2 regions of the Candidatus Syntrophocurvum alkaliphilum genome follow, and region 1 is predicted to be linked to the other one. Evidence: a T-box and tRNA genes for the amino acid it is inferred to sense, from the RefSeq annotation. Region 1 holds a T-box; the other holds one or more tRNA genes.
The links. A T-box is a leader RNA that pairs with one kind of tRNA and senses whether it is charged. The one in region 1 lies ahead of ileS (isoleucine--tRNA ligase), so its partner is inferred to be a tRNA-Ile.

Region 1 (3,674 bases):
AATATTGGTGTTAGTAGAATAACTAAGTTTGTTATTAGCTCATGCAATACTGTTTGAGCTGCTCTTCTCTCAGGATCATTAGGATGTGAACAGTATAACTTATCTTTTAATACATCAAAATATAGGTTACTTAAGTCGATTGTACAAAAGTTATGTACTGAATGAAATACAACATGGAACTCATAGTTGTCAAACGCTTTAGTTACTCTTCTATTCAATTTATCCATTTTTAACAATGCCCATTTATCTAAATCAGTTAACTGTTCATAGGGCACTTTATCATTGTTAGGATCGAAGTCAGATATATTTCCTAAAATAAATCTACAGGTATTTCTAATTTTACGATAAGCTTCTGCACATTGTTTAATAATATTTTTTGATACTGCAACATCACTTCTATAATCAGCTGAAGCAACCCATAATCTTAAAATATCCGCTCCCATTTGGTCGATCATTTTCAATGGATCTATAACATTTCCTAAGGATTTAGACATTTTGCGTCCTTTTTCATCTACAACAAAACCATGAGTTAAAACACTTCTATATGGAGCAGTTCCTTTAACAGCTACAGCAGTTGATAAGGACGAGTTAAACCAGCCTCTATGTTGGTCACTTCCCTCTAAATAAAGATCAGCAGGCCAGCTTAAGCCTTCAGTTGTTTCTAATACAGCCATATGACTTGAACCTGAATCAAACCATACATCCATAATATCTGTTTCCTTGCGGAAATTGTTATTACCACAGTCACATTTTAAATTTGTAGGCACAAGATCATTGGCATTTTTTTCAAACCATATATCAGAACCGTGTTTAGCAAATAAATCACTAATATGAGCTATAGTATCATTATTAACTATACTTTCACCACAGTCATTACAATAAAATATAGGAATAGGTACACCCCAAGTACGTTGTCTAGAAATACACCAATCACCACGGTCTCTAACCATATTATATATACGCTCTCTACCCCATGCTGGTATCCATTGCACTGAATCAATAGCGTTTAATGCATTCTCTCTAAAACCATCAATTGAAGCAAACCATTGTTCTGTAGCTCTGAAAATAATAGGATGTTTACATCTCCAGCAGAAAGGATATTGATGTTTCATATTCGATTTATTTACAAGCATATTTAGATCTTCTAGTTCGCTTATTATCTTTGCATTAGCATCTTGAACGTATAAGCCAGCAAATTGATAAGCCTCATCCGTAAATAATCCACCATTATCAACCGGAGAAATAACTGGCAAGTCATATTTTTGTCCAACAAAAAAATCATCTTCACCATGACCAGGTGCTGTATGAACACATCCAGTACCTGCATCTAGATTAACATGGTCACCTAAAATCACTAATGAATCTCTATTGAATATAGGATGTTTACAAACTACTAGTTCTAACAATTCACCCTTTAGCTCTGAAATTATTTCTACATTGCTCCACTCAAATTCCTCAACTAATCTTTCTAAAAGTCCTTTAGCAAATACATATTTTTCATCATTAACATTACATACTACATAATCTAATTCAGGATTAACACTTATTCCAGTATTTGCTGGTATCGTCCAAGGAGTAGTTGTCCAAATTAAAATATAAGAATCAGAAGGAATTACCTCCTTACCATCAGTAACAGGGAACTTCACAAAAATAGACGGTGAAACCTTGTCATTATATTCTACTTCTGCTTCAGCTAAAGCTGTTTCACAATCACCACACCAATATACTGGTTTTAATCCTTTGTAAATATAACCTTGACTAGCCATTTCACCAAAAACTTTGACTTGGACAGATTCAAATTCAGGATTAAGTGTAATATAAGGGTTATCCCAATCCCCAATAACACCTAAACGTTTAAACTGATCTTTTTGTATATCAACATACTTTAATGCATAATCTTTGCAATGTTGTCTAAATTCAACTACATCCGTTTTATTTCTATCTAACCCCATATTTTTAATAGCTTGTTGTTCAATTGGTAAACCATGCGTATCCCAGCCGGGAACATATGGAGCATTATACCCATTTAAAGAGCGTTGTCTTACAATAATATCCTTTAAAACTTTATTTAGCGTATGACCTAAATGTATATCACCATTAGCATATGGAGGACCATCATGCAAAATAAATGTAGGTTTTGCTTCATTTTTTTGTTGTAGTTTTTCATATATTTTGTTATTTTCCCAGAATTCTGTTGTTTCCGGCTCCCGTGTAGGAAGATTAGCTCTCATAGGAAAATCAGTTTTAGGAAGATTTAATGTTGAATCATATTTACCCTTTGCCATTTGATAAAACCACCTCACCAATTTTTATTTATAATTAACAAAAACCTTTCATCCAAAGGGACGAAAGGTATGTTCCGCGGTACCACCCTAATAGCATATAGATGCCACTTTATTGCTTTTAACGCAAGCAAACGTTCTAACCTACTATAATTCAGCTATGAAAGCTCACAGGTGATTTTCGTACAAAATAACAATGTCTGGCTCGCACCAACTCCAGACTCTCTGTGATTGCTAAAATTGTCTACTCTCCTGATCTTAGCCCTTAAAAATATTAAATATTGTAAAATCGTTATTATTTTAGCATATTGGTAAAATCAAAACAACAATATCTATTTATCTTTTAAATATTTATTGTATATTATTACCATATTAGAGCTTTTTATAAATATTATATTATTTTACTACATAAATTGTTCAAAACACAGTTTAAACAATCAGGGTTTTTCGCTTTACAAACTTTACGTCCATGATGTATAAGTAAATGATGAATTTTTGTCCAGTTTTCTCTTGGAAATATGTGCTTTAACATTAGTTCGGTTTTTTCTGGGTTTTTTTCTTTGACTAGCCCTAAACGATTAGAAACTCTTTGAACATGAGTATCTACACCTAATGCAGGATAATTAAATCCAACTGATAATAATACATTAGCAGTCTTTCGTCCAACCCCTGGTAGTTTGATTAGTTCATTAAAATCATTAGGAATATTGCCATTATATTTATCTCGTAAAATAATCGCAAGGTGTTTAATGTTTTTTGCCTTATTTTTATATATTCCTACACCTTTTATAAGGTTTTCTAACTCGTTAATGTTTGCGTTAGCAAAGTCATCAACTCCCTTAAACCTTTTAAAAAGTCTTTTTGTAACACGATTTACTTGAAAATCTGTACTTTGAGCTGATAAGACTATGGATATTAATAATTCAAAAAGATTGGAATATTCAAGTTCTGTACCAGCTAAAGGGTACTCATTTTCTAAAGTATTCATAATTTCTATCGAATTTTTCATAACTCACCTAAAATAATTATAAGATTATTAAATTTATGTTTTTGGCAAAAACTATATATTGATTGCACAAAATGGGTTATATTGTACAAAGTAATAGTAAAAACTTGAAATTAAAAATTGATTCTGCTGCAAAAAGTAATTACAAAAAACTTAAGGCTGAGCTAACTTAAGTCCTTAAGTAGCAAGGATGTTTGCTCAGCCGATTCCATAGTCTAAATTTAGTTTTTTGCAGTTAAATCAATAATTTGTTTTAAAAATTAATTAGTTTTCTACTAATGTAGCCTTTTCAAGTTTTTCTAAAACATCTTTAATATCTTTGGCATAAAAAAAGTTTGATAATTCTTCAACTTTTTTTTCATTTTTCTCTAACAACTCTAATTGAC
Region 2 (3,674 bases), 960 kb from region 1:
AGGATTCTCACCTGCCTTCTCGTTACTTATGCCAGCATTCTCTCTTCCTAATTGTCCACTACTCCTCACGGTATAGCTTCTGCCTTTTAGGAATGCTCCCCTACCAACCTCTCGGTTCCGTAGCTTCGGTACTATGCTTAGCCCCGTTGAATTTTCGGCGCAGAGCCACTTGACCAGTGAGCTATTACGCACTCTTTAAATGGTGGCTGCTTCTAAGCCAACATCCTGGCTGTCTAAGCAACTCTACTTCCTTTCCCACTTAGCATAGATTTTGGGACCTTAGCTGACGGTCTGGGCTGTTTCCCTCTCGTCTATGAACCTTATCACCCATAGACTGACTGCCATTTTCTAACCTTATGGTATTCGGAGTTTGGGAAGGTTCGGTAACCTGGTAGGGCCCCTAGCCTATCCAGTGCTCTACCCCCATAAGGAATTCTTTGACGCTAGCCCTAAAGCTATTTCGGGGAGAACCAGCTATCTCTGAGTTCGATTAGCATTTCACCTCTATCCACAGCTCATCCACGCACTTTTCAACGTACTCTGGTTCGGACCTCCACGATGTGTTACCATCGCTTCATCCTGGCCATGGATAGGTCACTCAGTTTCGGGTCTACAGCATTAAACTCATCGCCCTTTTAAGACTCGCTTTCGCTACGGCTCCATCCTTTCTAGATTTAACCTTGCTTAATACCATAACTCGCTGGCCCATTATACAAAAGGTACGCAGTCACCCGTTTTAATCGGGCTCCTACTGCTTGTAGGCATACGGTTTCAGGTTCTGTTTCACTCCCCTTCCGGGGTGCTTTTCACCTTTCCCTCACGGTACTCTTCTCTATCGGTCGCTAAGGAGTATTTAGCCTTGGAAGGTGGTCCTCCCTGCTTCCTACCGGGTTCCACGTGTCCGGCAGTACTCGGGGTCTATTTTAAGCTCTAACTTGTTTTTAGCTACGAGACTTTCACTCTCTGTGGTCTATCTTTCCAGATACGTTCGCCTAACTAGTTAGTTTAAGCTTTGAACAACCTGCAAGTTGTTCCTAAATAGCCCCTCAACCCCTATTATGCAACGGTTGCAGCCTTACACATATTAGGTTTGGGCTCTTTCCCTTTCGCTCGCCGCTACTTAGGAAATCTCGTTTTGATTTCTCTTCCTCCGGTTACTTAGATGTTTCAGTTCACCGGGTCTTGCCTCCTTACCCTATGTTTTCAGGTAAGGATGTTAGAGGTTTGCCTCTAACGGGTTTCCCCATTCGGATATCCACGGTTCTACGCTCGCTTGCAGCTCCCCGTGGCGTTTCGCCGCTTGCCACGTCCTTCTTCGCCTCTTAGCGCCTAGGCATCCACCGTACGCCCTTAATATCTTGACCTAATTCACGCTATTAAGAACTTCTCTTCACTCGTTAAGTGAAATTGTGTTTTACCTACTCATGTTTGCAGTTTTCAAAGAACTCTACGCACCTATAGGTGCGAATTTTGAATTTTTAATTTTTAATTAAAGAAGAAAAAGCTTTTGCTTTTTCATCAATAATTCAAAATTAAGAATTAAGAATTAAAAATTTTTTATTAAAACTTCTAGTTTTAATAAAAGTAAAATGGTGGAGATGAGGAGATTCGAACTCCTGACCCCCTGCTTGCAAGGCAGGTGCTCTCCCAACTGAGCTACACCCCCACAAAAATGTGAATAACTTTATAGTTTTTTTGATGGTGGGCCTAGATGGATTTGAACCATCGACCTCACGCTTATCAGGCGTGCGCTCTGACCAACTGAGCTATAGGCCCATGATATATATAAAACGAACAGCTGAAAAGAATTAGCTTCGACCTAGGATATGAAGAATTATTTCATCTTCAGGTCTCCTTAGAAAGGAGGTGATCCATCCGCACCTTCCGGTACGGATACCTTGTTACGACTTCACCCCAATTACTAACCCCACCTTCGACGGTTGCTTCCTCATTTAAGAGGTTGGCTCACCGGCTTCGGGTGTTGCCAGCTTTCGTGGTGTGACGGGCGGTGTGTACAAGGCCCGGGAACGCATTCACCGCGACATGCTGATCCGCGATTACTAGCGATTCCGACTTCATGGAGTCGAGTTGCAGACTCCAATCCGAACTGAGAATGGCTTTTTGAGATTCGCTCCACCTCGCGGCCTCGCTTCTCTCTGTACCATCCATTGTAGCACGTGTGTAGCCCAGATCATAAAGGGCATGATGATTTGACGTCATCCCCACCTTCCTCCTGCTTGTCACAGGCAGTCCCATTAGAGTGCTCATCCGTATTGTTAGCAACTAATAGCAAGGGTTGCGCTCGTTGCGGGACTTAACCCAACATCTCACGACACGAGCTGACGACAACCATGCACCACCTGTCTCAACGCTCCCGTAGGCACTCTCTAGTTTCCTAAAGATTCGTTGGATGTCAAGACCTGGTAAGGTTCTTCGCGTTGCATCGAATTAAACCACATGCTCCACCGCTTGTGCGGGCCCCCGTCAATTCCTTTGAGTTTCAGCCTTGCGACCGTACTCCCCAGGCGGGATACTTATTGCGTTAGCTGCGGCACAGAAGGGGTCGATACCTCCTACACCTAGTATCCAACGTTTACGGCGTGGACTACCAGGGTATCTAATCCTGTTTGCTACCCACGCTTTCGCACCTCAGCGTCAGGGTCAGTCCAGACAGTCGCCTTCGCCACTGGTATTCCTCCTGATTTCTACGCATTTCACCGCTACACCAGGAATTCTACTGCCCTCTCCTGCCCTCAAGAAACCTAGTTTCAGTCGCAACCCCGAGGTTGAGCCCCGGTCTTTCACAACTGACTTAAGTTTCCGCCTACGCGCTCTTTACGCCCAGTAATTCCGGACAACGCTCGCCCCCTACGTCTTACCGCGGCTGCTGGCACGTAGTTAGCCGGGGCTTTCTATTAAGGTACCGTCACTACACCCATATGTTACTCAGGTGTATCTTCGTCCCTTAAAACAGAGCTTTACAACCCGAAGGCCTTCTTCGCTCACGCGGCGTCGCTGCGTCAGGGTTTCCCCCATTGCGCAATATTCCCCACTGCTGCCTCCCGTAGGAGTCTGGGCCGTGTCTCAGTCCCAGTGTGGCCGTCCACCCTCTCAGGCCGGCTACTGATCGTTGCCTTGGTGAGCCTCTACCTCACCAACTAGCTAATCAGACGCGGGTCCCTCCATAAGCGATAGCTTATATCAGAGGCCATCTTTACTATACAAGAGTTTCACTCGTATAGCTTATGCGGTATTAGCACCAGTTTCCCGGTGTTATCCCCCTCTTATGGGCAGGTTACCCACGCGTTACTCACCCGTCCGCCACTAAGTACATTAAACTTCCATCCGAAAATTTCCGTCTAATGACTCCGTTCGACTTGCATGTGTTAGGCACGCCGCCAGCGTTCGTCCTGAGCCAGGATCAAACTCTCCATTAAAATTATCTTTTAACCGTTTGATCGGCTTTAAACTCTTTATTAACTGGCCGGTCTTAATTACCTTAAGACCTTTTCGCACTAATTCTTTCAGCTGTTCAGTTTTATCAAGATCGTTGCCGCCTCTCTCTGGCGCGCAAGAATTATAATATCACCCTGTAAGTTATATGTCAAGTTTTTTTGTAGATGTTTTTTAGTTAAATTGACTGGAAATTAATGTTGTAAATTGATCAATAACTT

Region 2: it encodes a tRNA-Ile, which carries the amino acid that the T-box ahead of ileS (isoleucine--tRNA ligase) is inferred to sense. The anticodon was not compared.

Annotation. Positions count from the first base shown of each region.
Region 1 covers NZ_CP046457.1:1,090,947-1,094,620, forward strand. Annotated here, with positions in the region: gene ileS (isoleucine--tRNA ligase) at 1-2,285, opposite strand, end outside; T-box leader at 2,339-2,551, opposite strand; gene nth (endonuclease III) at 2,674-3,270, opposite strand; gene SYNTR_RS05360 (DivIVA domain-containing protein) at 3,553-3,674, opposite strand, start outside.
Region 2 covers NZ_CP046457.1:2,049,168-2,052,841, forward strand. Annotated here, with positions in the region: rRNA gene SYNTR_RS09845 (23S ribosomal RNA) at 1-1,364, opposite strand, end outside; tRNA gene SYNTR_RS09850 (tRNA-Ala) at 1,591-1,666, opposite strand; tRNA gene SYNTR_RS09855 (tRNA-Ile) at 1,700-1,776, opposite strand; rRNA gene SYNTR_RS09860 (16S ribosomal RNA) at 1,860-3,437, opposite strand.